Regions from separate parts of the Bacillus xiamenensis genome, predicted to be linked through region 2. Evidence: predicted binding sites of a transcription regulator. Region 2 holds the regulator's gene; each other region holds the start of a gene.

Region 1 (10,646 bases), 810 kb from region 2:
GAGGTGTCATTCTCCTATGACCAGCAGAGAAACATCGTTCAATCGGTTACAACACGGATTGAAAAGGGGAAAATCACAACCATTATTGGTCCAAATGGCTCGGGAAAGTCCACGCTTCTTTCCTTGATGGCACATAATCATTGCCCAAATAAAGGGCAGATTTACTTAGACGGTCAAGAGCTGAATGCGTTCAAGCCAAAGGAGCTGGCGAGAAAGCTGGCTGTTGTTCATCAGCAAAATGAAGCGCCGCTTGATTTAACCATCGAACGGGTTGTGGCCTTCGGGAGAACGCCTTATCAGACGATGCGCGGCGGTGACAAGGAAAAGGATGAGAAAGCCATTGAGTGGGCGCTGGCCTGTACAAAGCTGACGGAAAAGCGAAAGGTGCCGCTCGCCTCATTGTCAGGCGGAGAGCGGCAGCGTGTATGGATTGCGATGGCTCTGGCGCAAAAAACACCGATCCTATTCTTAGATGAACCGACGACCTATTTGGATATTTACTATCAATTTGACATTCTTGAACTCATTCGAGAGCTCAATGTCGTGCATGGATTAACGATTGTCATGGTGCTGCATGACATGAATCAGGCTGTTCGCTACAGCGACGTCATCATTGCGATGAAGGATGGACAGATCATCAGAGAAGGAAAGCCAAACGATGTGTTAACAGAAGAGATGGTGCGTCACATTTATCACGTGTCCGTCACGATTAGACAGGACGCAGAAACAGGGATGTACATCGTACCTGTTGGGATATAAGTTGTGCAAAAAGCAGGTGAAACAGTATGAAACGAGGAAAGCGGCTCGGTCAGCGGATGCTGACGATCGTCTGTTTAGGTGTATTCATTTATAGCGGTACAGCCATCGGTTTCGAGATCTTCGGTTATTACCAAAATCGTCAGGTACTTGCAAAGGCTCAGACGCTGTACACACAAGAGAATGAAATGAATAAACAGCGGAAACCAGGAGAAATCCGTCAGTCATTTGATGACCTGCGAAAGGTGAATCAAGACATTGTCGGCTGGATCAATATGAAGGACACGATGATTCAGTATCCAATTGTACAATCTCGCGATAATGCATTCTACTTAACTCGCAATTATGTAAAGGACAACACCCGGGCAGGCAGTATCTTTATGGATTATCGGAATGACGTCTTGCATGAAAGCCCAAATACAGTGGTGTATGGCCACCGGATGCGGGATGGATCCATGTTCGCTGGACTCACAAACTATTTAAAAAAAGATTTTTTCCAAGAGCACCGGACATTTCAGTACGATACGCTGTATCAAAGCTATGAAGCAGAGATTTTTGCTGTGTATGAAACAACGGTCGACTTCGATTATATTCAGACTGATTTTCAGGATCTTGGCGAATATGCGCACTACTTAAAAGCGGTGCGTAAGAAGTCTATTTACAAAACAAAGACAGACGTGTCCACGGATGACTTGATCCTCACCCTATCAACCTGTGATCATGTACTGGCACCTAAAAACAGACGTCTCGTGGTACAAGCGAAGCTAAAGAAAGTTTACTAGAAAAGGAGAGACAGACGGTTGAAATGTTTACATGTGATCTTGGCAGGACTCGTCCTGATGCTTCTCCTTGGCGGGTGCAGTCAGGCAGCACCCGCCGAAAAAGGGAGCGGGCAAGGAGCACTGAAGATAAAGGATTTTTCCGGAAGGACGTTGTCGTTTCATGAGTCACCTCAACGTATTGTCTCATTGTCGACTGGCGATATGAGCATCATTTATGCCTTAGGTGGTGAGGTCGTCGGCCGGCCTACTGCCGAATTGCCAGAGAGTCTACAAAAGGCAAAATCCGTACAAACGATCGGCACAACACATCAATTTGATGTAGAGCTGATCACTAGTTTAACGCCCGATGTGGTGCTTGGGAATGAATCATTAAATAAAAAGGACATCTCGACTATAGAAGGAATTGGTTCACAGCTTCTTTTGACAAGTGCCAATTCGGTGAAGGATATCCAGCGTCAGATTACGTTATTCGGAGATTTGCTCGGGAAGCAGCAAAAGGCCCAAGCACTCAATGATCAAATCAATCAGCGGATAAAGCAAGTGAAGCAGCCACAGAAAAAAGTAAAAACACTCGTTGTATACGGTGCACCCGGCACATATATGGCGGCACTACCACAATCTTTAAGCGGTGATCTGCTGCATATCGCTGGTGGTGTGAACATTGCCGAGAATGAACCGGCGCTCGAAAAATTCCCGCAATACGCACAAATCAATGCAGAAAAGGTGATCGAAGCTGACCCGGATCTCATTTTGCTCATGACACATAGCAACCCCGAAGACGTCAAAGCAGGCTTTATGAGTGAGATGAAGCAGAATGCGGCGTGGCATGATGTGACAGCTGTCAAAAATGGACACGTTGAGATTCTGCCAAACGATCTATTTGGGACGAATCCAGGCGCAGAAGTGATCAGAGCGATTGATGAATTAGAGAAGAAATTGAAGCGATTATCATCATGAAAATGAATCCAGAGCTAGATTTTCAAAAAAGGCAGTCTAGACGCAAGTGGCTGTTACCGGGACTGTTTCTCTCTTTATGTGTAGGTGCATGTCTAGGGCTTGCATTAGGTTCTGTGCAATTGTCGATGACGGATGTAATCGCTGTTTTGATGGGATCAGGCCAGCCTGTTCATGAAAAAATCGTGATGGATTTACGTCTGCCACGTGTCCTCATTGGTTTCATCGTCGGTGCTTGTCTTGCGGCATCAGGGGCCATTTTACAAGGAGTCGTTCGAAATCCTCTGGCTGACCCTGGCATCATTGGTGTGACTGCTGGCGGCGGGTTAGCTGCTGTACTCAGCATGATTGTTTTGCCGCAATTCACGTATTTGCTTCCAGCCGCTGCCTTTCTTGGCGCTTTATTAGCCGCACTTGTTGTGTATATGCTGTCATTTGACCAAGGGGTTTCACCGCTTAAATTGATATTGGCGGGCGTCGCAGTCAATGCCCTGCTTGGTGCAGTGATGAACGGGTTTATGGTGCTCTATAGTGAGCGTGTGCAGGCCGTTCTGCCCTTTTTATCAGGAGGATTAAACGGTCGGAGCTGGCATCATCTTAGCTTTGTGTCGCCATATGCGCTCGCTGGATTGTGTCTTTGCTTTTTTGCGATCAAGCCGTCAAATCTTCTCTTGCTTGGTGATGAGTCGGCTCAGCTCTTGGGCCTTAAAGTAGAGCGGACCCGCTTTTTCTTAATTGCGCTGGCGGCACTTTTAGCTGGAGCGGCTGTAAGCGTGAGCGGTTTAATTGGGTTTGTCGGGCTGGTCGTTCCTCATTTTATCCGCCTTTTGATTGGAGATGACTACCGGTATTTGCTGCCGATGTCGATGCTGGGCGGAGGCGTACTTGTGGTCTTTGCCGATACAGCGGCACGGGTCTGGTTTACACCGGTTGAATTGCCTGTAGGTATATTACTAGCCTGCATCGGTGCACCTTTCTTCCTCTATTTATTAAAAAAGAAAGGGAGGGGTTAAGTTGGATGTCATTGCAATGGATGATGTGAGTCTCCGTCAAGGGGGCTTTCGGCTGTCTTCCATTTCAGCAGCTGTTCCAAAGGGAAGCGTGACTGGAATCATTGGACCAAATGGGTCAGGGAAGTCGACTTTTATCAAAGCGGCCGCACGTCTCACGTCAATTGAAAGCGGCATGATTTACATTCATGACATACCGCAAAAGGAGATGACGGCGCAGGAGATTGCAAAGGAGATCGCCGTTCTCATGCAGACAAGAACAGCCATCCCATCTATGACAGTACGTGAGCTGGTCACACTTGGACGCAGTCCGCATCGTTCAATTTGGAAAAAGAGCTCGAAGTCAGATCATGAAGCGGTTGAGTGGGCGCTTGAGGTGACGAATAGCCGCAGCAATGAAAACAGGATGCTGCATACATTGTCAGGCGGAGAAAGGCAAAAGGCGTACATTGCGATGGCGCTCGCTCAGAAGACCGATACCATCATTCTGGATGAGCCCACAACGTATTTAGATATTGCCCATCAGCTTGAATTACTGGAGCTGCTCAAACAGCTGAATCAGAAGCATGGGATCACCATTTTAATGGTTCTTCATGACCTGCAGCAGGCAGCAAAATATTGTGACCGCCTCATTGCCATGAAGCGTGGTCAGGTTCATCAAATAGGCTCACCAAAAGAAGTGTTAACAGAAGACTTTTTCAAGGATGTTTTTGGGATTCAGGCAGAGGTTCACTTGGACGGTGAGCATCCGCTTATTATTCCAATTGCTTCGATCAAACAACAAAAGGGAGATGAAAATAACATGATCATTGTAAACAACCAAGTAAGAGTAGAAAAGGGCAGTGCAGACCACCTCGTCAAGCGGTTTAACAAGCAGGGACAAGTAGAATTCATGGAAGGGTTTTTAGGCATGGAAGTGTGGGTCACACAGCAGACAACTGATTACGATGAAGTGACCATTCATACCCGCTGGAATCGAAAAGAAGACTTTGTGAACTGGACAAAATCCCAAGCGTTTGGTGATGCTCACGCTCATGGAAAAGCAAGACCTGAAGGGCTATTAAAAAACAAGATTACGTACTATGAAGTGCAAGTGACAAGACCAGCTTTACAGAAAAAAGCCTAAATAAATAGCGCTGCGGATGATATGCAGCGCTATTTATTTGCGCTTTTTTCTTTCTGTCACATATTTTTGACAAAGTATTCAAATAACTGACACAATACCATCCAATTTTTAGGTAAAATTTACTTTATTTTTGAAGCGCATGGGTGTAAAGTACAGGTATAAATAACTAACCGAATGAAAAACAAGAGTAAAAATTCACCGGATGAACCAACTCAAATAGACTATTACTTGTGAATGTTTGAACAAATGGTGAACTTTATGTGAAGTAGTGAGCATAAATATCTCAAATCATTCGGTAGGCGAAAGTAAGGGAGGATGTAAGGCTGTGAGCGAACTGTTTTTAGCAAGATTTCAATTTGCCTCAACGACATTATTTCATTTTATTTTTGTTCCTATGTCCATCGGTTTGGTGTTTATCGTCGCATTGATGCAGACCCTTTATGTGGTGAAGAAAAAAGACATCTATAAAAAGATGGCGAAATTTTGGGGTCACCTTTTCTTAATTAACTTTGCAGTAGGTGTCGTGACAGGTATTTTGCAAGAATTCCAGTTTGGAATGAACTGGTCTGACTATTCAAGGTTTGTCGGTGATGTCTTTGGTGCGCCACTTGCCATCGAGGCGCTTTTGGCCTTTTTCCTTGAATCAACCTTTATTGGCCTTTGGATATTCGGCTGGGATCGCCTGCCGAAAAAAATTCATTTATTGTGTATTTGGCTTGTTTCTCTTGGTACGATCTTTTCGGCGTTTTGGATTTTACTCGCCAACTCATTCATGCAGGAGCCAGTCGGATTTGTGATTAAAAATGGACGTGCAGAAATGAATGATTTTGGTGCGCTTGTGACGAATCCGCAGCTCTGGGTAGAGTTCCCGCACGTTCTGTTTGGTGCACTGGCAACAGGTGCTTTCTTTATTGCAGGGGTAAGTGCCTATAAAATGATCAAAAAACAAGAGATCGCCTTTTTCAAAAAATCATTCCAGATTGCCATGGTACTCGCGCTTATTTCTGGCTTAGGTGTAGCATTCTCTGGACATGACCAAGCGAAGCATCTCATGGAATCACAGCCGATGAAGATGGCAGCAAGTGAAGCGCTGTGGAAGGATAGTGGAGATCCCGCCGCTTGGACATTATTTGCCAACATTGATACCGATAAAAAAGAAAACTCCAGTGAAATCAATATTCCATTTGCTTTAAGTTACTTAGCTTATCAGAAATTCAGCGGAGATGTTCCAGGGATGCTGACGCTTCAAAAAGAATATGAAGCAAAGTTTGGCCCAGGAGACTACATTCCTCCAGTGAAAACAACGTTCTGGAGCTTTAGAGTCATGGTTGGTGCCGGAATGCTGATGATTTTTGCTAGTATGATTGGTTTGTATTTGAGCTTTAGAAAAAAACTTGAATCAAACAAATGGTATTTACGCTTGATGGTTTGGATGATTGCGTTCCCGTTTATTGCGAACTCAGCCGGCTGGATCATGACTGAAATCGGGCGTCAGCCGTGGACTGTCTTTGGTATGATGACGACTGCTCAATCAATTTCACCAAACGTATCATACGGCATGCTGTTATTCTCAGTGATTAGCTTTACGACCATTTATCTGATTCTTGCCATTGTGCTTGCTTACTTATTCATTCGAGAAATTAAAAAAGGGGCACATTCTGAAGAGGATACAGATCATAAGGATGAAAAGGACCTGTCTACAGATCCATTTGATGGAGGCGCATATCATGGCTTATCTTAACGAGATTTGGTTTATTCTTGTCGCAGTATTGTTTGTTGGGTTTTTCTTCTTAGAAGGCTTTGACTTTGGTGTAGGAATGTCCATGCAGCTGCTTGGAAAGGATGCGCACGAGCGCCGCATTTTAATCAATACGATTGGTCCTTTCTGGGATGCGAATGAGGTCTGGCTCATTACAGCTGGAGGTGCTATCTTCGCTGCTTTTCCTCACTGGTATGCCACAATGTTCAGTGGATACTATATTCCGTTTGCGGTTCTGTTATTAGCGCTCATTGGGCGGGGAGTCGCCTTTGAATTTCGAGGAAAGGTTGAAAAAGCATCCTGGATCAAAACCTGGGATTGGGTCATCTTCTTTGGCAGTCTGATTCCGCCATTTTTGCTCGGTGTGTTATTCACAAGTATTTTACGAGGCATGCCAATTGATCAAAGCATGAATATGTACGCAGGTTTCACAGACTTTGTGAATCTTTATTCAGTCATCGGCGGGGTGGCGGTGACGGTTCTTTGCCTTCTGCATGGATTGATTTTTGTCACACTCCGAACAGAGGGTGATTTAAGAAATCGTGCAAGAAAGCTCGCTCGGCGTGTCTTATTGATTGCACTCCCAGTTCTTGTTGTATTTGTCGGTGTGTCAATCATTGAAACAGACATTTATACAGTGCGCCCGATCATCACCATTCCGTTAACTGTACTGATTGTGGTTTGTTATCTAGCGGCTCTTGCCTTTATGAGGAAAGAGCGTGATGGCTGGACGTTCTTGTTCACAGGTGCAGGTATTATGGTGACGGTGACAATGCTTTTCACCGCATTGTTCCCACGTGTGATGATTAGTTCAATCAACCATGCGTTTGACCTCACCATTCAAAACGCTGCATCAGGATCGTATTCACTAACGGTCATGACGATTGTAGCCATTTCTTTGCTGCCTTTTGTGCTTGGGTATCAAATTTGGAGCTACTATGTCTTCCGTAAACGTGTAAGCGGTAAGGAGCCAATGACCTACTAATGGATAAACGTTTGCTTCAATTAAAGGGAATGAGAGGGCTGCTTGCCCTCTTAGGTATTGTGTCACTCATCCAAGGAGCAAGTATCATTTTCCAAGCACAGTGGCTGGCACATGCCATAACAACGCTGTTTGACGGGAAAAGCCTCACGCAGGCAACGCCATATGTTTTGCTGTTTCTTGCTGCCTTTCTGGTTCGGCACGGTCTCACCTTCATTCGGGAGAAGGTCATGTTTACCTACTCCTCCCGAATTGGAGCAGACGTCAGAAAGCAGCTGTTAGACCAGCTCTTTCGGTTAGGTCCAGCCTTCACCAAGAAAAAAGGAACAGGAAAGCTTGTGACATTAGCGATGGAGGGAATTGCCCAATATCGTCAGTATTTACAGCTGTTTTTGCCAAAAATGGTGAACATGGCTGTGATTCCGGTGATGGTCCTTGTCTATGTTTGGACATTAGATGAAACATCTGCTGTCATTTTGATTGTGACGCTGCCGATTTTAATTGTTTTTATGATTTTGCTAGGTCTTGTCGCTCAGCGTAAAGCGGCCAAACAATGGAGATCGTATGAGAAATTATCCAATCATTTTACTGATTCCCTCCGTGGTCTTGAAACGCTTCGCTACTTAGGTATTAGCAAAAAGCACTCTCGCAATATCGCGGAGGTCTCAAAGCGATATCGAAAGGCGACCATGAGTACGCTAAAGGTCGCATTTCTTTCATCGTTTGCCCTCGATTTCTTTTCCATGCTGTCCATTGCGACCGTCGCTGTATTTCTTGGCTTGCGACTAATTGAAGGAGACCTTCTGTTATTGCCGGCTTTGACAGCACTGATGCTTGCTCCGGAATACTTCCTGCCAGTACGTGAGGTGGGAAATGATTATCATGCGACGTTAAATGGAAAAGAAGCAAATGAAGCCATTCAGGTCATTTTAGACGAAAAAGGCTTCCGCACGCAGGAGACACAATCTGTGAAGCTGAACGAGTGGAATGACCAATCTGAACTCACACTGCAAGATGTATGTGTCCTGCATGATGAACAAGCCCCTTATTCAATTCAGGATGTGAACCTCACTGTTAAAGGGAAGAAAAAGATTGGTATCATTGGTGCCAGCGGTTCAGGTAAATCGACGTTAACAGATGTCCTCGGCGGTTTTGTTGAACCGTCTTCAGGTCAAATCTTGCTAAACGGCCAGCCGCTTGCTCATTTACAGCTGAAGGCGTGGCAAAAGGAAGTCGTTTATATGCCGCAGCATCCTTATTTGTTTCACATGACATTACGAGAAAACATTCGTTTTTATGAGCCGCATGCAACAGATGAAGAAGTCGAAAGAGCTGTGCAGAAGGCAGGCTTATCTCAGCTCGCAACGGAGCTGGCAAATGGGCTGGATGAGGTCATTGGTGAACAGGGAAGGGGGCTGAGCGGCGGACAGGCGCAGCGGATTGCGCTTGCTCGGACTGTGCTGGGGCAGCGGTCAATCATGCTGTTAGATGAACCAACGGCACATCTGGACATTGAGACAGAGTATGAATTGAAGAAAACGATGCTTCCGCTGTTTGAAGATAAACTTGTGTTTTTGGCCACACACAGGCTTCATTGGATGCCGGATATGGATGAAATCATTGTCATGGATCATGGTACCATTGCAGAAATGGGTACTCATGAATCATTAATGGAAAGAAAAGGTGTGTACTATCAATTGGTACAGGAGCAAATGGGGGCGCTCACACATGGTCAGTAAAGGCTGGTTTATACCTTATATCAAGGAGAATCAAAAGCTGTTTGCCTTGGTACTTTTTTTAGGGGCCATTGCGGTGTTCTCTGCTTCAATGCTCATGTATACTTCAGGATTTTTGATTTCAAAAGCTGCCACAAGACCCGAGAATATCTTGATGGTCTATGTCCCAATCGTGGCAGTACGTACCTTTGGTATTTCACGCTCAGCTGCTCGTTATGCAGAAAGACTGGCGAGCCACCAGCTCATTTTGACGATGATTGAAAAAATGCGGGTGCGTCTATATGACATGGCTGAACGAAGTGCCAAACAGACAAAGCTGGGTACAGGTGAAATGCTTGGGCTTTTGTCAGAAGATGTGGAGAGATTACAGGATGCGTATTTAAAAACCATCTTTCCATCCATCGGTGCGCTGCTTTTATATGCAGGATCGATTGGAGCACTTGGCCTTTTCTCATGGCCTTTTGCTGGATTGATGCTGCTCTATATGGCACTGCTTGTATTTGTTTTCCCGTATGTCACAGTGCTTGTGAACCGGGCAAGGCAAATTCAAATGAAAAAAGGCAGAAATGAACTGTACAGCCATTTAACAGATGCCGTTATGGGCGTCAGTGACTGGTTGTTTAGCGGGAGGCAGAACGATTTTGTTGACGGGTATGAACAGAAAGAAGCGAAGCTGTTAACACTCGAGGCAGCCAAGCATCGGTTTATCCGTCTGCGCCAATTTTTTTCGCAGCTGATCATTGGAGGAGCAGTCGTCCTTGTCGTGTATTGGAGCGGCTCGGTCGTTCAGTCAGGTTCCATGTCACATACACTCATCGCGGCCTTTGTACTTGTGCTCTTTCCGTTAACAGAAGCCTTTCTTCCGCTGTCAGATGCAGCAGGAGATATTCCTGTTTACCAGCATGCCGTCAGTAGGTTACATCATTATGAAAAGCAGTCATACGAAGGATTAGCGGAGAGGGAGACAGCAGATGAGACACCAGTCTCTCATGATGAAGCGGTCCGTTTTGATCATGTAGTCTTTGGATATGAGGCAAATCAGCATGTACTGAAAAACCTCACGTTTTCCCTTAAACAAGGAGAAACCCTCGCCCTCTTAGGAAAAAGCGGTGCAGGGAAATCGACCATTTTAAAATTGATAGAAGGGGCAGTCATGCCAAATCAAGGTGTTGTCAGCATTCTGGGGAAACCAGTTCAGGGCGTTCAATGGAATATGTCAGATGATGTGTCTGTCCTCAATCAACAGCCCTATTTATTCGATACGTCTGTTTTGAACAATATCCGCTTAGGCGCTACAGACGCAACAGAAGAACAGGTAAAAGAAGCGGCAAGACAGGTGCAGCTGCACGATTACATTGAATCGTTACCAGAAGGCTATCACACAGGGGTACAGGAGACAGGGGTTCGTTTCTCAGGTGGTGAAAGACAGCGGATGGCGTTAGCTCGGATGTTGCTGCAAAATACACCGATTGTGGTATTGGATGAGCCAACTGTCGGACTGGATCCGCGCACAGAGTCTGAATTGCTTGACACGATATTTC
Region 2 (10,646 bases):
CTGCTGGGCTATCACTCTTAATGAATGAAGTGAATGCTGCACATTCAATCGACACTGCTTTTTTTCTTGAGCGTCACAAAATGCCGCAGCCGCACGTTGCTGCTGGTCTTATTTGTTCAAGCTTCCCCCGGGTGACCTTGAATGATGTGAGTGACGGATTAGCGAGTGAGCTGAACGAAATTGCGGAAGCCAGTCATGTGACGTTGGAAATCGAAGCTGATAAGCTTCCGAAGCACCCAGATTTACCGTTGTTACGTAAAGACTGGCTTGAATGGGTGTTGTTCGGGGGAGAAGACTTTGTTTTAACTGGTACGATTCCAGCGGCTGATTGGGAAAGCTTTGAGACACAATGTAAAAAGCAGGGCATTCAGGTTACGTGCATTGGACAAGTCAAAGGTGATGAAGCAGCCAGTGTGATCTTAAAAGACAATGATCAACAAACAATATTAATGAAAAAAGGATATAATCATTTTAAGAAATGAGGTGACACCCATCGTGCAGTTAACGTGGAAAACAAAAGGTGCGGATGAGACGAAACGAATTGCCGCTGCCTTGGCCAAACTTGTGATGCCAGGAGATGTACTGACATTAGAAGGAGATCTAGGCGCAGGTAAAACCACTTTTTCAAAAGGATTTGCAGAAGGCCTCGGTATTACCCGTATCGTCAACAGCCCTACTTTTACAATTATAAAAGAATACACAGATGGCAGGCTGCCACTTTATCATATGGACGTGTACCGTATGGAAGATGCGGAAGAAGATATTGGGCTCGAAGAATATTTTGAGGGAGAGGGTGTATGCTTGGTTGAATGGGCACATCTCATTGAGCCACAATTGCCTTCATCCTATTTAAAAATTGAAATGCTGAGAACAGAACGTGAAGAAGAACGTCATCTCACGTTTTATGCAAAAGGGGAGCGCTATGAGACCCTTTGTAAGGAGATGAAAGAATTTGACCATACTGGCGATTGATACGTCAAACCACACACTAGGAATTGCTCTTGTCCGAGACGACACTGTGATTGGAGAAAGCATTACGTACTTAAAAAAGAATCATTCAGTCCGAGCGATGCCGACAGTTGAAGCACTGATGAAAGAATGCGGTATAGCGCCGAGTGAATTAAGCAAAATTGTTGTGGCAAAAGGACCTGGTTCTTACACTGGTGTCAGAATCGGTGTGACCATTGCAAAAACACTCGCTTGGACGCTGTCTATTCCGGTATCTGCTGTTTCAAGTTTAGAAACGCTGGCAGCTAATGCTCAATATTTTGATGGATGGATCTCGCCTATATTTGATGCGAGAAGAGGACAAGTTTATACTGGGCTATATACGTTTGAAGCTGGAAAAATAAAAGAAGTCAAACCAGACCAAAATATCCTGCTCACAGATTGGCTTCAAGAGCTGAAGAAGGAGGGGAAGCCTGTCTTATTTCTTGGACATGATGTGCATCTTCATCAAGAGAGCATTCGCTCCGTACTTGGAGAAAAGGCTGTTTTGGCGGAGGGGACATTTCATAATCCAAGACCTTCAGTGCTTGCATGTTTAGGGGCAGATCGCTCTGCTGAAGATGTACATCAGCTAGTTCCTAACTATATTCGTTTGGCAGAAGCGGAAGTGAAATGGCTTGAAGGACAAAAATAATCTCCACACAGTAGGGATTCGAAGAATGACAGTAGAGGACATTCCTGAGGTGTATACGATCGAAGTGCATTCGTTTACAGCACCTTGGAAAAAAGAATCGTTTGTCTATGAGATTCTCCATAACCAATACAGCCATTATTTCCTCATCGAAGAAGCTGGTGAGCCTGTTGGTTATTGCGGGGTCTGGATTGTCATGGACGATGCACAAATTACGAACATTGCGATTCTGCCTGAGCATAGAGGAAAAGGTTACGGAGAAGCATTGCTGCGATATGTTATGGAATTTTGCAAAGAAAAAAAGACAGATCATCTTTCATTAGAGGTGCGGGTATCGAATACTCCAGCACAATCCCTTTATGAAAAACTTGGTTTCCGACCAGCTTCTATTCGAAAGAACTATTATACAGATAATGGGGAAGATGCATTAGTCATGTGGGTGAATATAAATGAGTGAACAAAAAGATCGATTCATATTAGGTATAGAAACAAGCTGTGACGAAACCGCTGCGTCCATTGTGAAAAATGGGAAAGAGATTGTAGCGAACGTTGTCGCCTCACAAATAGAAAGTCACAAACGATTTGGCGGTGTTGTGCCAGAAATCGCTTCAAGACATCATGTGGAACAAATGACCATCGTATTAGAAGAAGTGATGGCTCAGGCCAATATGACCTTTCAGGATTTAGATGCCATTGCTGTGACAGAAGGACCGGGCTTAGTCGGTGCACTATTGATAGGTGTCAATGCAGCCAAAGCACTGAGCTTCGCACATCAAATTCCACTTGTCGGTGTTCATCATATTGCTGGACACATTTATGCGAACCAGCTCGTTGATGAACTGGTGTTTCCATGTTTAGCTCTTGTCGTTTCTGGGGGACATACTGAGCTCGTTCTCATGAAAGAGCATGGGTCTTTTGAGGTCATTGGAGAAACATTGGATGATGCGGCTGGAGAAGCGTATGACAAAGTGGCTCGGACGATGGGTCTTCCATATCCAGGTGGACCTCACATTGATCGATTAGCACATGAAGGGGAGCCTGTAATCAAGCTTCCTCGCGCATGGCTTGAAGAAGGCTCCTACCATTTTAGTTTTAGCGGTTTAAAATCAGCTGTGATCAACACACTGCACAATGCGTCTCAAAAAGGTGAAACGATTGCTCCAGAGGATTTGGCTGCAAGTTTCCAAGAAAGCGTCATTGAGGTGCTAGTCGGAAAGACATTAAAAGCGGCTGAAGCGTACGGTGTGAAGCAAGTCGTTTTAGCTGGTGGGGTTGCTGCCAATAAAGGCCTTAGAGAAGCCTTAACATCAGCCTTTGCGAAGCTGCCTGAAGTCAATGTTATCATTCCGCCATTGTCTCTTTGTACAGACAATGCAGCTATGATTGCTGCTGCGGGAACCATTGCGTTTGAAAAAGGAATAAGAGGCGATATGGCTATGAATGGTCAGCCGGGATTGCCGCTTGTGTCCTATGAATGAGAACTCCTGTGGATATACAGGGGTTTTTTTATGAAAATGAAAACGATTTATTCACATGTAAACGTTATATATCCACAATTGTTAGAAAATTTTGTTTTAAAATGAGAAGAATGTGTATAAACAGGATCTTTTATGTGGATATGTGATTAAAACACTGTGGATAAAGTGGATAACTTTAATATATTTAAGGATAATCAAGAAGTTGTTGTGGGTACTTTTGTGGATAAGAAGTTTTCGCTCACAGAAAAAAGAGCACCCGTTAGGGCGCTCTTTAAGCATTTAATAGATCTTCCCATTCTGCAAAAAGGGATTCCATCTCTTGGTTGAGAGAATCATTTTCTGTTTGCATGGCTTGTACCTTCTCATGATCTTGGAAAATAGCAGGATCACACAAAAGCTGTTCATTTTCAGCGAGCTTGTCTTCAATAACAGCGATCCGCTCTTCAATTTCTTCGATTCTGCGTTGTTTTTGTCTTTCTTTCTTTTTCAATTCTTTTTCTTCCGCATAAGAAAGCTTGGCTGTTTCTACTGGTTTTGCTGCTTGTTTTTTATGCGTCTCCTGAGTTTGAAGTGCTTCAAGCTCTAATTGTTCGTTTTTCTTTTCAAGATAGTAGTCGTAGTCACCGAGGTATTCAGTTGTTTCATTTGGTGAGAGCTCGAGTACTTTTGTTGCCAGGCGATTGATAAAATATCGGTCATGCGAAACGAACAAAATGGTTCCTGGATAATCAATTAGTGCATTCTCTAAAATTTCTTTACTATCTAAGTCAAGATGGTTCGTCGGTTCATCGAGAATGAGGAAATTGGCCTTTTGCAGCATCAGCTTTGCGAGGGCAAGGCGTGCTTTTTCTCCACCGCTTAATGCATGTACAGGCTTTAAGACATCATCCCCTGAGAAAAGGAAGTTCCCTAAGCATGTCCGAATTTCTTTTTCAGTCATATGCGGATAATCATCCCAAAGCTCATTAAGTACTTTCTTGGATGATGTGAGCTTGGCTTGTTCTTGATCATAGTAGCCAATCGTCACATGAGAGCCAAAGATGATATCTCCTTTTACAGGCTTCAGCGTATTCGTTAATGTTTTTAAAAGAGTTGATTTGCCGATCCCGTTAGGACCAATCAGTGCCACGCTATCCCCGCGTTTTATATGAAAAGAGAGGGAGGATAGAAGCGGCGTTTTTTCATCATAACTAATATCAAGATCATGTACCTTCAGCACATCGTTACCGCTCTGTCTTGTAATATCAAAATGGAAGCTTGCCGATTTTTCATCACCTAATGGCTTGTCTAAGCGATCCATTCGTTCCAGCTGCTTCCGTCTACTTTGAGCGCGTTTTGTTGTAGAGGCTCTTGCTAGGTTGCGATCGACGAAATCCTGGAGCTTCGAGATTTCTTCTTGCTGTTTTTCATACAGCTTCATATCACGCTCTAGCTGTTCAGCTTTTTGGTCAAGATACTTGCTATAGTTTCCCGCAAACTTCTTCATGGCTGTTCTTGATACTTCATATACATGGTTCACGACTTTGTCTAAGAAATATCGGTCATGGGAAACGATGAGAATCGCCCCTGTATAATTTTGCAAATACTGCTCAAGCCATGATAAGGTATCAATATCTAGATGGTTGGTCGGCTCATCCAGAATTAAGAGTTCTGGTTTCATCAATAAGAGCTTTCCAAGCGCTAGACGGGTTTTCTGGCCGCCGCTTAAGGATTGGACGGTTGTGTGATCTTCAAAATGGCTAAAGCCGAGTCCATGAAGAATGGAGCGGACATCTGCTTCATATTGATAGCCGCCTTGATCTTTAAAAGCCTGTTGCAGCCTGTCATAGGTTTTCATCAGGGAATCTAGTTCTGAGCCTGTGGAAGAAGCCATCTGTTCTTCAATGGCTCTCATCTCTTGTTCCATCTCTTTTAAATGATCAAAAACCGATAGGAGTTCGTCCTTTAACGTACGTGTAGACGTCACATCGGTGTGCTGTGCTAAATAACCAATAGATAGGTCTTTCGGTTTGATGATCTCACCTTGTTCGTAAGACATTTGACCGGCAATGATTTTTAAAAGCGTGGATTTGCCTGCACCGTTACGGCCGACAATGGCAATACGATCCTTTGCTTTGACTTCCAATTTTATATTCGTTAAAACGGTATCAGCGCCAAACGATTTTGACAGCTGATTCACTTGTAGAATCATCATGTAACTTCACCTCTGCTATAATATGTTAAGTGTAGCTTATCAGCAGTAAACCGGCAAATCTTATAGACGACAGCCATGGTCAAATGAAAGACAGATAAGGAAAAATAGTGTATGATTTGAGTGAGGGAGCGTTGAAAGATGAGTCAATTTAGCCACTTTAACGAACAAGGAAGAGCAAAGATGGTCGACATTAGTGATAAATCGTCTACAGTGAGAACCGCCGTTGCTGTTTCAAGCGTTCGTATGATAAAAGAAGTGTTTGATAAAATACAACATCGTGAAATTGGAAAAGGGGATGTGCTGTCTGTCGCACAGGTAGCCGGCATCATGGCAGCAAAGCAAACGTCCAATATCATTCCAATGTGTCATCCGCTTGCACTAAAAGGCGTGGATATCTCCTTTGATTGGGAGGAAGACGGAAATGCGCACATTCTGAACATACAAGTACAGGTGAAAACAAAAGGAAGTACGGGTGTGGAGATGGAAGCGCTCACTTCTGCGTCAGTATGTGCACTGACCGTTTACGACATGTGTAAAGCGATTGATAAAGGCATGATCATCGGTCCGACCTATCTAGTTGAAAAGACAGGCGGGAAAAACGGTGATTTTCACAGAGCATCTGATATTTAAGTTGGAGGATCTTATATGAATATAGACCAGTCAAAAATTCCACAAGCGACAGCCAAACGTTTGCCGCTTTACTACCGCTTTTTAAAAAATCTGCATGCATCAGGAAAACAAAGGGTGTCATCGGCCGAGCTTAGTGATGCAGTCAAAGTGGATTCTGCCACTATTCGCCGAGATTTTTCGTACTTTGGTGCACTTGGGAAGAAAGGGTATGGCTATAATGTCGATTACCTCTTGACCTTCTTCAGAAAAACCCTTGACCAAGATGAAATGACGAATGTCATGCTCATCGGTGTCGGGAATTTAGGGACTGCTTTTTTACACTATAATTTCATCAAAAATAATAATACAAAAATTTCAATGGCTTTTGACGTCAATGAGAGTAAAATAGGAAGTGAGATAGGCGGCGTGCCTGTCTATGATTTGGATAAGCTTGAAGAGCATGTTCAAGAGGTAGGAGATATTCCTGTTGCGATTTTGACAGTACCTGCCGTAGCAGCTCAGTCCATTACAGATCGTTTGATTGCCCTTGGCATCAAAGGAATCCTTAACTTTACGCCGGCTCGATTGAATGTGCCGGAACACATTCGAATTCATCATATAGATTTGGCGGTTGAACTTCAGTCTCTTGTGTATTTCTTAAAGCATTATTCTGTTACGCAGGAGGACTGACGAAAAGGGGTAAAGGGGGTGGAGCAAATGGGTCCGATTGGTCCTGGAAGTTTGATTCTAATTGCGATTGTTGCGCTCATTATTTTTGGGCCGAAAAAGCTTCCTGAATTAGGAAGAGCAGCAGGAGATACATTACGTGAATTCAAAAATGCCACAAAAGGTTTAGCTGATGATCAGGAAGAAAAAAAGAAAAAAGAAGATCAGTAGAATAGGATGAGCTTCATGAATGTCAAAGATATGCCGCTTATGGAGCATATTGTGGAACTGCGAAAACGTTTAGTGATCATTGCGATGTTTTTTGTCACCTTTATGGTGGCAGGTTTTTTTCTCGCTAAGCCGGTCATTGTGTATTTGCAAAATACTGATGAAGCGGCAACATTGACATTGAACGCATTTAAGCTCACAGATCCACTGTACGTGTTTATGCAGTTCGCATTTGTCATTGCACTCGTTTTGACGTGTCCCGTGATTTTATATCAGCTTTGGGCGTTTGTGAGTCCTGGCTTATATGAAAAAGAAAGAAAGGTGACACTTGCTTACATTCCGATTGCACTGCTTTTATTTTTGAGCGGTGTGGCTTTCTCTTATTTTATTTTGTTCCCGTTTGTCGTCGATTTTATGATGCGGATGTCGAATGATTTACATGTGGAACAAGTGATTGGGATTCATGAGTATTTTACATTTCTGATGCAGTTAACACTTCCATTTGGGTTTTTGTTTCAGATGCCTGTCGTGTTGATGTTTTTCACAAGACTTGGCATCATTACACCGATGTTCTTATCGAAAATACGGAAGTATGCCTATTTTGTCCTCCTTGTCATTGCCGCACTGATTACACCGCCAGAGCTCGTTTCTCACCTCATGGTTACCTTGCCAATGCTCGTTTTGTATGAAGTGAGTATTATCATTTCAAGAGTGACCTATCGCAAAATGCAGCAAACAGAGGAGAAAGAAAGTGCTGATGTCTCATAAAAAAAGCATCGTGATCCAACATGTGATCACGATGCTTTTTCTATTGTGAAAGGAATTGATGGATTGCATGAAATAGGTGCTTGTAATATGCGGACTCATGCGGGACAAAATCCTGTACGTCTACTTCTCTGCTTTCCTCACGTCGTTCTCCGGCTGCATCAACGTCAAAGCCCTCGATCTGAATTCTTTCGCATTCTCCTGTTAAAAGCTGCTGTGCATCCATTAACTTTGCTCTATAAAGACCAGCAACTTCTTCTTTCTGTAGATGAACATCCATGTGTTCCTTTTGCTCCATATAAAGATACACATGGCAAAATTCACGGTCGATGAACGATGGCAGATGAATTTCATCTTGGATGATTCCTGTATAGGTCACTTCCTTAAAAGGGATGGAGAGACCGAGCTCTTCTTCGACCTCTCTCATACCATCAGGAGGCTGTTCAGCTGCGAGAAGATGGCCTGCTGCTGTGATATCAAGGAGAGAAGGAAAATCCTTTTTTTCGGGACTTCTAAGCTGAAAATAAAGGAACACTGTGTCATCTTCTTTTTTTAAAAGCCAGAAATGAAATGTTTCATGCCAAAGGCCCTGGGCATGAACATCAGACCGGGCGGCTGTACCTATCGTTTCATGACGATCATTCATGATGTTCAGTTCTTCCTGTTCCATGAAGACATCCCCTCCATAAAAAAACCATTTTCCAAGCAGAGGAAAATGGTTTTTGGTTTATTTTTGCTGCTGTTTTTTCAGTTTGACAGAAAAAGCAAACATTTTAAACGCGATATTAATATTATAGGCCGCAAACACCATCAGCAAAATGTTGTAAAATGACCACATATCACCTGGATTTTGAATGGCCATATAGGTGAACGCCACACCTACGGCAAAATAAATAATGCCCCATACGACAGGGTTTCTCATGAGAAAAAGCCTCCAATAATCATTTGCATTGTTTGAGTTTGTTCTTCAATCATTTTTTTTACTGGCTCAATCTGCACAAGAATGACGAGCGAGTTCATTAGCATATGTGCGCCGATTGGAACAATGATTCGTTTTGTTTTTGCATATAAGAAAGAAAAAGTAAAGCCCATTGCGGTATAGAGCAAGAAGTGGGCAAAATCAGAGTGTGCAGCAGCGAAAAATACCGAACTAACAAGTGCCCCAATGAAGAAATTCGTTCTTTCATAGATCACACCAAAAATAATTTTCCGGAAAATGATTTCCTCAAGTATTGGCCCAATCAGCGCAATGATGATGACAAGTAAAGGAAAAGTCTCCATAATAGATAAAATATTTTGTGTGTTTTCTGACTCACGGCCAATGCCGAATGCATATTGTTCAATCATGCCAGCAACCGATTGCGTGAACAGAGAAAGAAAGAAACCGCCAATGATCCAGGCGATAGCAGAACCGATGGAAACAGGTGCTTCATTCCGAAGTGAAGCTTTTGGCACAGTCCGAAGAATGAGCAGAATTATGATTAATCCGACACAGAAGCTGATGATGGTCCAGGTTCCTGACAATTCAGAGAGCTCTGCTTGTGTCATCGGTGTCTGAATGTATCCTAACCATTTCATAATGAACACATAAGGAATCGCAGAAACCTGTACCAATATATACGTTAAGATGATGTACCAATATTGTTTTTTCAAGTAACGAAAACCCCTTTACTAAAAGAACTAGATTTATTGTAACACAAGTCTTCTTTTTCGTTGAAAAGGAAAGAATCGGTGATAAAAAAAGATCATGAAAGCGTAAAAATTTTTGAGTTTTTTACTTGAAATTGCAGAAGACATTCTTTATTATAATAAATGTGTTAGCACTCTCTAGTGATGAGTGCTAAAAGAGACTACATATAAAAATTGAGGAGGTTGTTTCTTATGTTAAAGCCATTAGGCGATCGCGTAATCATTGAACTCGTTGAATCTGAGGAAAAAACCGCTAGCGGTATTGTCTTACCGGATTCTGCAAAAGAAAAACCGCAAGAAGGTAAAATTGTTGCAGCAGGTTCAGGGCGTGTACTTGAAAGTGGTGAGCGCGTTGCGTTAGAAGTCAATACAGGCGACCGCATTATCTTCTCAAAATATGCAGGCACTGAAGTGAAATATGAAGGAAAAGAATATTTAATTCTTCGTGAAAGCGACATTTTAGCTGTTATTGGTTAATCACATAAAAACGCATTGAGATATATTTCTAAAAAGACTGAGGAGGTTTCGTTATTATGGCAAAAGATATTAAGTTCAGTGAAGAAGCACGTCGTGCGATGTTACGTGGTGTAGATGCACTTGCAGATGCTGTAAAAGTAACTTTAGGACCTAAAGGACGTAACGTGGTTCTTGAGAAAAAATTCGGTTCTCCACTTATCACAAATGATGGTGTAACAATTGCAAAAGAAATCGAATTAGAAGATGCATTTGAAAACATGGGTGCAAAACTTGTGGCTGAAGTTGCAAGCAAAACAAACGACGTAGCTGGTGACGGTACAACAACGGCAACAGTTCTAGCTCAAGCAATGATCCGTGAAGGCCTTAAAAACGTAACAGCTGGTGCAAACCCTGTTGGCGTTCGTAAAGGAATTGAAGAAGCAGTGAAAGTCGCACTTGAAGGCTTACACGAGATTTCTAAACCAATCGAAGGCAAAGAATCAATTGCTCAAGTTGCGTCTATTTCTGCAGCAGATGAAGAAGTAGGAAGCTTGATCGCTGAAGCTATGGAGCGTGTTGGAAACGACGGAGTTATCACAATCGAAGAATCTAAAGGTTTTACAACTGAGCTTGAAGTGGTTGAAGGAATGCAATTTGACCGCGGATATGCTTCACCGTACATGGTGACGGATTCTGATAAGATGGAAGCAGTTCTTGAAAATCCTTACATCTTAATCACTGACAAAAAGATCACAAACATTCAAGAAATCCTTCCTGTACTTGAGCAAGTTGTACAACAAGGTAAACCATTATTGATCATTGCTGAAGATGTAGAAGGCGAAGCACTTGCAACACTTGTTGTGAACAAACTTCGTGGTACATTCAATGCAGTGGCAGTGAAAGCACCTGGATTCGGTGATCG
Region 3 (10,646 bases), 280 kb from region 2:
GGTGAGCTGACTCGTTCTGATGCGGCTGCCCTGATTTTCCTAAATGAAATGGGTGTGGATCTTTTCGTGTATCATCCAGCCGGATATCAGTGTATAGAGCGGTATATAGATGACCAATTATTTGATACACATTGGCTCGACGACATGGTCATGAATCAGGAGTTTAAAGAGCCGTCCATCGTCAGAAAGTTATTTCAATCCATTAAAAACCGATAAGGAGATCAAAGCTTATGACAAATACAAACGGTAATGACATCATTTCAATTGATAAAGAGGAGATCACGATTGAGAAGGCAGACGATATCCGCGTTCAGCTGCGCAATGATCCAGAAGTTCAAAACATTGCGAGACAGATTGATGCCAAAAATCAGCTCGAGCTACTTGAATATGGAAAACAGCCGGCTGTCGAAATCTCTAAGTTCTCTGACCGTATTCTGTCCATGATGCGTTCAACGAGCGTCACAGACTCAGGAACGATGCTCACGCAGCTTGGAAAAATTATGGATCGCTTTGATAAAAATGATTTTGACGAGCCAAAGGGTGGTTTGTTATCAAAAATCTTTAAGCGCGGCGGCAGCATGATCGAAAAGATTTTCAGTAAATATCAAACGCTCGGTGCAGAAATTGAAAAAATCAATGTGGAAATCAATAAATATAAAGACGAAATGACCAAATCGACTGTGACGCTTGAAGAAATGTATGAGCATAACATTCAATACTACTTGGAGCTTGAAAAGTATGTCGTAGCAGGTCAAATGAAAATCGAAGAATTAAAGCAATTGGTTCCTTCTTATGAAGAAAAAGCGGCGGGTGGAAACCAGCTGGCGCAAATGGAGCTGGATACGCTTCGTAATGGTATTCAAGCACTTGAAGAGCGTGTGTATGACCTTGATATGGCACGAATGGTGGCCCTCCAAACAGCACCGCAAATTCGTTTGCTGCAGCGTGGGAATACGAAATTAATTGGGAAAATCAACTCTGCCTTCATCATCACCATTCCTATTTTCAAAAATGGAATCATTCAAGCTGTCACAGCAAAGAGACAAAAGCTTGTGGCTGATTCAATGAGTGAGCTGGACAGAAGAACCAATGAAATGTTGAAACGAAATGCTGAAAATATTTCAAGCCAAAGTGTTGAGATTGCCAAGTTATCCGGTCGTCCAAGCATTGACATTGAAACGATTGAATCATCCTTTAATACGATTGTACAAGGGATGAAAGAGACGAAGCAGATCGAAGAGGAAAACAAACGATTACGTGAAGATGGCACAAAACGTATGCTTGAGCTTCAAGATCAGATCAAGCGGGCTGCCCTAGAGTCCTAAAAAAACAAGCTGTCTGTAACTAAAGTTGTAGGCAGTTTTTTTGTTTATTTGATTAAAATTTGAGAATAGAGGTTTTTATGAGGCCATTTTCGGGTAAATCCTGTTCAGGAGAATGGTTCACTCATGATTGAAAAAGTCTGGCAGCACGAGTATTCGACTTATTTTTTAGCACAATGAGGAAATTCCAGTAAAATATTGTCTGATGAGAGAAAATACCCCGTAATATGTAGTTTATGAAGCATTCTATAGGATTTAAGAGTAATACGGTGTATAAACCCTAATCACCAGACCTCTATATGGAATTCATACATATTGTGCGGAAATAAGCGAATTCTAAAGATTGTTCGCATCATAACGCGTATGTTACGGTTATAAAGATGCTAATTTGGAGGGAAAATATGAATTCTGAAGAGAGAAAGATCAAAATCAAGATAAATAATGTATCTAAAATTTTCGGTAAAAATGCTAAAAAAGCATCTCAAATGCTTGAAAAAGGGAAAACAAAAAGAGAGATCCTCAAAGAGACCGGCGCAACAGTTGGTGTCAATCGAGCAAATTTTGATGTGTATGACGGCGAGATATTTGTCATCATGGGGCTATCAGGGAGCGGAAAGTCCACACTTGTGCGGATGCTAAACAGGTTAATCGAACCAACCTCCGGCGAAATTTATATTGATGGGGATATGATAACAAATATGTCAAAGGATCAATTGCGTGAAGTGAGACGGAAAAAGATCAGCATGGTCTTCCAAAACTTCGCATTGTTCCCGCATCGTACAATTCTGGAGAACACAGAATACGGACTTGAATTGCAAGGTGTAGAGAAAGAAGAACGCCGCTCAAAAGCGCTTGAATCTTTAAAGCTTGTTGGACTTGAAGGCTTTGAAGAGCAGTACCCAAATCAATTAAGTGGCGGTATGCAGCAGCGTGTTGGATTGGCACGTGCACTAGCAAATGACCCTGACATTTTATTAATGGACGAAGCATTCAGCGCACTAGATCCATTAATTCGTAAAGATATGCAGGATGAATTGCTTGAGCTTCATACGTCTGTAGGAAAAACGATTATTTTCATTACCCATGATTTAGATGAAGCGCTTCGTATTGGCGACCGCATTGTCCTCATGAAGGACGGAAATATCGTTCAAATCGGAACACCAGAAGAAATCCTGATGAATCCATCGAACGAATATGTCGAACGTTTCGTTGAAGATGTTGACCTTTCTAAAGTATTAACCGCTGGTCATATTATGAAACGTGCAGAAACCATTCAGATTGACAAAGGGGCACGTGTTGCACTCACGCTCATGAAGAACCTTGGGATTTCGTCTATCTATGCAGTAGATAAGAAAAAGCATTTATTAGGTGTCATTTCTGCACAAGCAGCGAAAAAAGCGGCAGAAACGGGTGCGTCGCTTGAAACTGTTCTTGATAAAGAATTTACAACGGTATTGGAAACAACGTATTTAACAGAGATCTTTGATGCGGTGTCTGATGCGAACATTCCAATTGCAGTTGTTGATGAGAAAAACAGAATGAAGGGTATTGTGGTCAGAGGTGCATTGATTGGTGCATTATCTGGTAATGATGAGTATATCAACATGTCTGACGCCCCAGAGGAAATTAAAGCACAAGAGCCTTCTACACAGGAGGTAGAATAAGATGTTTAGTATGAGTGATTTACCTAGAATTCCGTTCGCGGATTATATCGATCAATTTGTTGACTGGTTAACATTAACCTTTGGTGGTTTCTTTGATGGCATCACAAATGGATTAGCTGGAACAGTAAATGGAATTGTGGCAGCACTTGGTGTCATTCCATCTATCATTTTAACTCTTATCTTTGCCGGGATTGCTTGGTGGATCAGTACAAGAGGAGTTGCTCTTTTCACACTTATTGGATTTTTACTGATCGACTATTTAGGCTACTGGCAGCCAATGCTTCAGACACTTGCGCTCGTTGTGACAGCCGTGATTATTTCGATTGTGATCGGGGTTCCGATTGGTATTTGGGCTTCACAGCAAGAAACTGTGCGTAAAATTGTCACACCTATCTTAGACTTAATGCAGACAATGCCTGCATTCGTTTATCTCTTACCAGCGATCTTCTTCTTTAACATTGGCGTGGTTCCTGGGGTTGTGGCATCGGTTATTTTCTCTATGCCGCCAACGATTCGTATGACCATTCTCGGTATTAAACAAGTACCAGCCGATTTAATTGAAGCAACAGAAGCGTTTGGTTCTACGACATTCCAGCGTTTATTCAAAGTTCAGCTTCCGCTTGCAACAAAAACGATTCTGGCTGGGATTAACCAAAGTATCATGCTTGCTTTATCCATGGTCGTCATTGCGGCAATGGTAGGTGCGCCAGGACTTGGTTCAGAAGTATACAGTGCGGTAACGCAGCTGAAAACAGGTATTGGTTTTGAAGCTGGTATCGCCATTGTGATAGTTGCGATTACACTGGATCGTATTACACAAAACATTAAAACGAAAAAAACCAGGGGGAATGCTTAATGTGGAAAAAGTCTCTCTACATTGGGATGACCGCCCTGCTCGTCTTTTTACTAGCCGCATGTGGTGCACAATCAGATTCAAATGCAAGTGCAGCACAGCAGGTCAATAAAACGATTATCGGGATTGATCCAGGTTCAGGTATTATGGCCTTAACCGATCAAGCGAAAAAGGATTACGGCTTAGAGGATTGGACGGTTGTGTCTGCATCAAGTGCAGCCATGACAGCCACGTTGAAGAAATCCTACGACCGTAAAAAGCCAATTATCATTACTGGCTGGAATCCTCACTGGATGTTTACCCGCTATGATTTAAAATATTTAGATGATCCGAAAAAATCATATGGTGATGAAGAAGAAATTCACACCATTTCACGTAAAGGATTTGCGAAGGATCAGCCTGAAGCAGCTAAAATGCTCAGTCAGTTTAAATGGTCTCAAGATGACATGGGCGAAGTGATGCTTGATATCCAGGATGGCGTCAAACCGAAAGATGCTGCCGCTAAATATGTGAAAAAACATAAAGATCAAGTGGCTAAATGGACAAAAGGCGTGAAAAAATCGAATGGTGATAAAATCAATCTTGCCTACGTTGCGTGGGACAGTGAGATTGCAAGTACCAATGTTGCGGCAGAAGTACTGCGAGATCTTGGTTTTAAAGTAACCTTGACTCAGGTTGAAGCGGGTCCAATGTGGACAGCAATTGCAACCGGAAGTGCTGATGCATCATTATCTGCTTGGCTTCCAAATACACATAAAACGTATGCAGCGAAGTTTAAAGGAAAATATGATGACCTCGGTACAAGTATGAAGGGTCTGCGAATGGGTCTAGTTGTTCCGACTTATATGAAAAACGTGAACTCCATTGAGGATTTGAAAAAATAGCCAATTATGTAATAGTTCCCTTATAATAGAAGGGAGCATATGGAAAAAGCAGTCTGCTCAAAAAGCGGCTGCTTTTTTCATATACATAAGGATGGTGGACGAATTGTCGATGGTGAAAAAACCAATCATGGTTTTCCTGCATGGCGGAGGAGTGAGCAGCTGGATGTGGCAGGAGCAGATTGAAAAGTTCAAAGAAGCGTATGATTGCTATACCCCTGATCTCATCGGACACGGGACAAGAGCAAATGAAAAGTCGTTTTCTATGCGAGAAAGCGCCGGTGAAATCATCTCATGGATTGAACAGCATGCGCAAGGTCGTATAGTCATTCTCATTGGCTTTTCTTTAGGTGCGCAGATAGCCGTTGATGTGCTATCGAGAGAGCCAGACATCGCAGACATTGCAGTCATTAACAGCGCCCTTGTGCGGCCATTGCCATGGCTCTATTGGATGGTAAGACCGATTTTACCTCTCACTTACCCGCTGTTAAAAAAAGAATGGTTTATCCAGCTGCAAGCTGAAAAGTTAGGAATTCCAAGCCAAGCGCTCGGTAACTATACGGCTGATTCAAAACAGTTGCAGAAGGAAACCCTGCTTACCATGTTTCAAGAAAACCTTCATTACAAGCTCCCACACACATTTCAGCAAGCGAAGGCACGGATTCTTGTCACAGTGGGGGAAAAGGAAAAAGGCATCATGAAACGGTCAGCGAAAAAAATCACACATGCACACCCAAAGGCAGAAGGGTTCATTGTGCCGGGCATTGGACATACGTTTACTTTTGAAAAGAAGGAACTTTTTACGGACATGATCAAGAGCTTTATAGAGGAGCGTGCGTTACCAGCGGAATTAAAGGAGATATAGGGAGCCATGCCATTTTGCCATTCATGTGAGGAAAGATAAAATATCCGTCACCTGTATCAATCCAGAAGAGCTGACGGCAGAAGTTCCATATTAAGATGGCGCCGAAAAAGCCATTTCTCTGTATGATGAAACGAGAATACCTGTACAAGATATTGTCGAGCTGGCGAGATGTGTCATTCATCTATCAAGGGTGTCCTGTGTAAAAGAAATCATGACAGATTTTACGATGAATGCTGCTGAAGGGATTGGTATATAGCTTCAGTCAAACTCTCAATGCCGGTAAAAATCGAAGAGCGGTCGAATGTCATATAAGGGTGATGAAGCCCTGGTTTTAAATCACAGCCTAAACCTAGCATCGTCGATTTAATATGCGGGATTTCTGCTGCATAAAAGTGAAAGTCTTCTCCACCTGTCGTCACGATTGGAGGATCGAGCTGCTCTTTGCCTAGAACTTGCTCTATGGCATGTGACATGATCTCGACAGCTTCTTCATTCATCAGGGGTGTTGATGGCTGTACTTGCTGCAAGTGGCATCCTTTATGTGAAGTGGCTGCGTTTTAGGGTGCTGCTTGCGCTCATTTGGTTTGTGATCGGTCTTGTGTTTATATGTATTGGCGTGATGATCAACTGGGGACCTTATTAAACATGGATGAAGCTGCCGAAGAGTGTTTGGTAGCTTTTTTTCTGATGGAAAAATGTATGGAGACAGCGGTTTGAAACCACAATAAGGGTGTTCACAAATTCGCTACATATTTATTTAAGAAACCCCCTTGAAAAAGTTTGTGAAGTATTGCACAATATAAATGTGAAATAATTCACAAACAAACAACTTAGTTTTACTCAGGAGGATGAGGAGACATGACAAACGAAAAAGTAAACAAAGTAGCACTGATTGGAGCAGGCTTCGTCGGCAGTAGTTATGCCTTTACATTAATAAATCAAGCGATCACAGATGAATTGGTAGTCATCGATTTGAATCAAGATAAAGCAATGGGTGATGTCATGGATTTAAACCATGGGAAAGCATTTGCCCCGCATCCTGTGAATACTTGGTATGGAGATTATGAGGATTGTCAGGATGCTGACATTGTATGTATCTGCGCTGGTGCAAACCAAAAGCCAGGTGAAACAAGACTGGACCTTGTTGAGAAGAATTTAAACATATTTAAAGGCATTGTCGAAAACGTAATGAAAAGCGGATTCGATGGCATTTTCTTAGTTGCTACAAACCCAGTTGATATTTTGACATATGCGACTTGGAAATTCAGCGGACTTCCGAAAGAACGAGTCATTGGCAGTGGAACCACTCTTGATACCGCAAGATTCAGATACATGCTAAGTGAGTACTTTGAAGCAGCAGCACACAACGTACACGCGTACATCATTGGAGAGCATGGGGATACTGAGCTTGCTGTTTGGAGCCATGCAAATATCGGAAGTGTACCGATCGCAGAATTAATGAAGAGAAATGATCAATACAAACAAGAAGATTTAGATGAGATCATGGAAAATGTGCGTCATGCCGCTTATCAAATCATTGAGAAAAAAGGTGCCACTTATTACGGTGTAGCGATGAGTTTAGCCCGTATTACAAGAGCCATTTTGCACAATGAAAACAGCATTCTGACTGTCAGCACTTATTTAGATGGAGAATACGGAGCAGAAGATGTCTACATTGGTGTACCTGCCCTTGTGAACCGAAATGGTGCAACAGAAGTGATGGAGCTTGCACTAAATGACACAGAAAAAGAAAAATTCGCACATAGTGTGAATGTGTTAAAAGGGATTTTAGCTCCTCATTTTTAATCAAACAAAGGCAACCTATCTGAGCAGAAAAGGATGAATCACTATGTGGCAGCAAATATATGATCCGTTTGGTAATGAGTTCGTGAGTGCATTGGTGGCGATGCTTCCAATCTTGTTTTTCCTACTTGCATTAACTGTATTTAAGTTAAAGGGTGTTTTGGCCGCTTTTTTCACCTTGATCGTCAGTTTTGTAACAGCTGTATTCTTCTTTCATATGCCGGTTGAAAAGGCATTATCTGCTGTGCTGCTCGGTATATCTAATGGGCTGTGGCCGATTGGATATATCGTGATCATGGCTGTATGGCTCTATAAAATTGCTGTGAAATCTGGAAAATTCGATGTTATTCGTTCTAGTATTGCAGGAATCTCTCAAGATCAACGTTTACAGCTCTTATTAATTGGTTTTAGTTTTAATGCATTTTTAGAGGGAGCAGCCGGATTTGGTGTACCGATTGCGATCAGTGCCGCTCTCTTAACAGAGCTTGGATTTAAACCACTGAAAGCCGCTATGCTCTGCTTAATTGCCAATGCTGCGTCTGGCGCATTTGGAGCAGTGGGTATTCCAGTGATTACAGGGGCGCAAATGGGAAATATGCCGCCGCTTACTTTGTCTCAAACCTTGGTATATACGATTCCGTTTATTTCATTCTGTATCCCGTTTCTACTCATTTTCATTGTAGACGGCTTTAAAGGGATCAAAGAAACGCTGCCAGCCTTGCTTGTTGTGAGTGGAAGCTATGCCATTTTGCAGGCTGTGACCATGGTGACGATGGGGCCTGAGCTGGCGAACATTATTTCAGCTTTAGCAAGTATGGGGATGCTGGCTCTCTTTCTCCGAAAATGGCAGCCAACACACATTTACCGTGAAGAAGGAGCACCAGCCATTGAACAGAAACAAACGTATAGCGGCATTGAGGTGCTGAAGGCTTGGTCTCCGTTTTATATCTTAACGGCTGTGAGTACGGTATGGAGTCTGCCTGCATTTAAAGCGCTGTTTGCTGCGTCTGGCCCGCTCAATTGGACAACCATTTTAGTGAAAATGCCGTTTCTGCATCAGCAAATTGTGAAATTACCGCCAATTGCCCAAACAGAAACACCGCTTGATGCGATCTTTAAAATGGATGTCATCAGTGCAACTGGTACTGCCATTCTCATTGCGGTCATGCTGACAGGATTGTTTAGCCGGCAGATCAAATTAACAGAAGGCGCTGCCTGCTTACAAGCAGCAGTGAAGGAGCTTTGGATACCTGTTCTCACGATTTGTTTTATTATGGGGTTTGCCAACTTGGCGAACTTTGCTGGACTAAGCTCTGCAATTGGTCTCGCGCTTGCCAAAACAGGCGATTTGTTCCCGCTTGTCAGTCCAATGCTTGGTTGGATCGGTGTGTTTATTACGGGGTCTGTTGTGAGTAACAATGCCCTATTTGGTAACCTTCAAGCAGTCACCGCTTCTCAAATCGGCTCTCAGGCAGGTTTGTTAATTGGGGCGAATACGACCGGCGGTGTCATGGCGAAATTAATTTCTCCACAATCTATCGCCATTGCAACAGCAGCTGTTGGAGAAACAGGGAAAGAATCTGAGCTTTTCAAAAAAACAGTGAAGTACAGCTTCATCTTGCTCGGCATCGTATGTATATGGACATTCATTCTTGCTCAATTTGTATAGGTTGATCGATTGATTGAAAAATGAAAGACTGAGAAATCTCTCAGTCTTTTTTATGTGGATTCTCGTGTGACAAGCCGGGTAGGCAGCTGAATATGTTCACGCTGTAATGGTTTTTGGTCTTGCAGCAGCTGGATCATTTGTTTCACAGACTGCTGGCCAAGCTCGACGATGGGGATGTCGATGGTGGTGATCGTTGGAGCTGTCACCTCACAAATGTCTTGGTTGTCATAACCGATCACCGCTAGATCCTTAGGGATTTGATAACCATATGAAATGGCTTGTTTAATAAGTCCTGCTGCCACCTGATCATTGCCGGTGAAAATCGCATCAGGTGCATCCGGCATCCCGTGGATTAAGTCCATCAAACGAAAGCCGTCCTCAATGGTAAAAGCCTCGCCGAACAGCCAATCTTCTTTAAGCGGCAAACCGTGAGCAGAAAGCGCGTCAAGATAGCCCTGCTTTCTTTGTTTTTGCGCCTCGCTGCTTTCTGTATCAAAGCAAAATCCAATCGATGTACGCCCTGATTGAATCAAGTAGTCAACCGCTTTATAGGCAGCTTCCCGCTCATCATATCCAATAATCGGAATGTCTGCTGTATGATGATACTCATTTGCCATTACGATCGGGCCGTTTGCTAAAAATGGCTCGATTGTTTCCCACTTATTTTCTAACGCCCCCAATATGACACCATCTACTTCTTTTCTTTTTAATAATTGAAGCCCTTCACGTTCTACTGATTCTTGGTAAAACGTCTGGAGCACGATGGCTTTATACCCTTGATCCAGTGCTTCCTTTGAGATGCCTTTAATCAATTGTGCAAAAAAAGGATGATCCACAGCTGGAACAGACACAGCAATGGTTTTTGTCTGATGTGACCGAAGGGTGCGAGCTGCTGAGCTTGGTGTATACTCCATTTCTTTCATCACCTGTAAAATGTGCTGGCGCTTTTCTTCTGATACATATGGATGGTTGTTCAGCACCCGAGAAACAGTGGTCGTTGAAACCCCGCAGCGTTTGGCAATTTCATAAATTGTACACATATTAACAAATCCTTTACACAAAGTTATTGTTCTGAAATCGATAACATCATTTACAATGTGAAACAAGTTAAATATTAACAAATGGAATTGATTAATTGGAGGGAATGGAGTGCAAATATTGACGAAGATATTAGGTAAAAGCAAGGATTATCTACCGTTGCTGGATATGATTAATCAAGGTGTTCAAGTAAAGGCTGATTCAGTTGAAAAGAATCTAGCAAATGAAAAGCTTGCTGCGTTCCTTGAGCAAGATATTACGCGTACTGGTTTGGAAAAAATTCTCTTCCATTATAAACAAAATAAGGAAAAAAAGATACCGTTCCTGCCGGTAGATAAACTGATTTCAGAGGATGAGATCGACGATATTATGCAAGTACTGAAAGAAGTATTAAGTTCAGGCCGTTTTACGTCAGGCCCTTATATTCCAAAGTTTGAAAAGACGCTTGCAGAGTACTTAGGGAAAAAATATGTCATTGCCACATCAAGTGGAACAGATGCCTTGATGATCAGTTTAATCTCAGCAGGCGTCCGTCCTGGAGATGAGGTGAT

The links. Region 2 encodes Rex, which represses fermentation and respiration genes when NADH is low (regulators of the CRP and FNR family bind a similar motif). Its sites were predicted from a motif close to TTGTGAAATATTTCACAA; they were not measured.
Positions count from the first base shown of each region.
Region 1: a site for Rex is predicted at 4,857-4,874, ahead of BK049_RS09355 (cytochrome ubiquinol oxidase subunit I). Genes of this name have one in related genera too.
Region 3: a site for Rex is predicted at 6,389-6,406, ahead of BK049_RS06545 (L-lactate dehydrogenase). Genes of this name have one in related genera too.

Region 1 covers NZ_CP017786.1:1,845,856-1,856,501, forward strand. The annotation lists gene BK049_RS09325 (FecCD family ABC transporter permease) at 1-2, shown strand, start outside; gene BK049_RS09330 (ABC transporter ATP-binding protein) at 1-759, shown strand, start outside; gene srtB (class B sortase) at 786-1,538, shown strand; gene BK049_RS09340 (ABC transporter substrate-binding protein) at 1,557-2,495, shown strand; gene BK049_RS09345 (FecCD family ABC transporter permease) at 2,492-3,505, shown strand; gene isdG (heme oxygenase) at 3,507-4,628, shown strand; gene BK049_RS09355 (cytochrome ubiquinol oxidase subunit I) at 4,954-6,369, shown strand; gene cydB (cytochrome d ubiquinol oxidase subunit II) at 6,356-7,372, shown strand; gene cydD (thiol reductant ABC exporter subunit CydD) at 7,372-9,108, shown strand; gene cydC (thiol reductant ABC exporter subunit CydC) at 9,098-10,646, shown strand, end outside.
Region 2 covers NZ_CP017786.1:1,039,155-1,049,800, reverse strand. The annotation lists gene thiL (thiamine-phosphate kinase) at 1-482, shown strand, start outside; gene tsaE (tRNA (adenosine(37)-N6)-threonylcarbamoyltransferase complex ATPase subunit type 1 TsaE) at 493-972, shown strand; gene tsaB (tRNA (adenosine(37)-N6)-threonylcarbamoyltransferase complex dimerization subunit type 1 TsaB) at 953-1,642, shown strand; gene rimI (ribosomal protein S18-alanine N-acetyltransferase) at 1,668-2,096, shown strand; gene tsaD (tRNA (adenosine(37)-N6)-threonylcarbamoyltransferase complex transferase subunit TsaD) at 2,089-3,117, shown strand; gene BK049_RS05315 (ABC transporter ATP-binding protein) at 3,389-5,311, opposite strand; gene moaC (cyclic pyranopterin monophosphate synthase MoaC) at 5,450-5,941, shown strand; gene BK049_RS05305 (redox-sensing transcriptional repressor Rex) at 5,957-6,610, shown strand; gene BK049_RS05300 (twin-arginine translocase TatA/TatE family subunit) at 6,638-6,817, shown strand; gene tatC (twin-arginine translocase subunit TatC) at 6,824-7,582, shown strand; gene BK049_RS05290 (NUDIX hydrolase) at 7,623-8,249, opposite strand; gene BK049_RS05285 (YdiK family protein) at 8,307-8,501, opposite strand; gene BK049_RS05280 (CPBP family intramembrane glutamic endopeptidase) at 8,498-9,232, opposite strand; gene groES (co-chaperone GroES) at 9,461-9,745, shown strand; gene groL (chaperonin GroEL) at 9,802-10,646, shown strand, end outside.
Region 3 covers NZ_CP017786.1:1,315,241-1,325,886, reverse strand. The annotation lists gene BK049_RS06580 (YceG family protein) at 1-216, shown strand, start outside; gene BK049_RS06575 (toxic anion resistance protein) at 231-1,325, shown strand; gene opuAA (glycine/proline betaine ABC transporter ATP-binding protein OpuAA) at 1,724-2,986, shown strand; gene opuAB (glycine/proline betaine ABC transporter permease subunit OpuAB) at 2,997-3,842, shown strand; gene BK049_RS06560 (glycine betaine ABC transporter substrate-binding protein) at 3,842-4,723, shown strand; gene BK049_RS06555 (alpha/beta fold hydrolase) at 4,833-5,585, shown strand; partial or broken gene BK049_RS19730 (hypothetical protein) at 5,608-5,841, shown strand; partial or broken gene BK049_RS06550 (M20/M25/M40 family metallo-hydrolase) at 5,807-6,082, opposite strand; partial or broken gene BK049_RS18810 (YfcC family protein) at 6,079-6,228, shown strand; gene BK049_RS06545 (L-lactate dehydrogenase) at 6,444-7,391, shown strand; gene BK049_RS06540 (L-lactate permease) at 7,435-9,057, shown strand; gene BK049_RS06535 (LacI family DNA-binding transcriptional regulator) at 9,108-10,097, opposite strand; gene BK049_RS06530 (DegT/DnrJ/EryC1/StrS family aminotransferase) at 10,207-10,646, shown strand, end outside.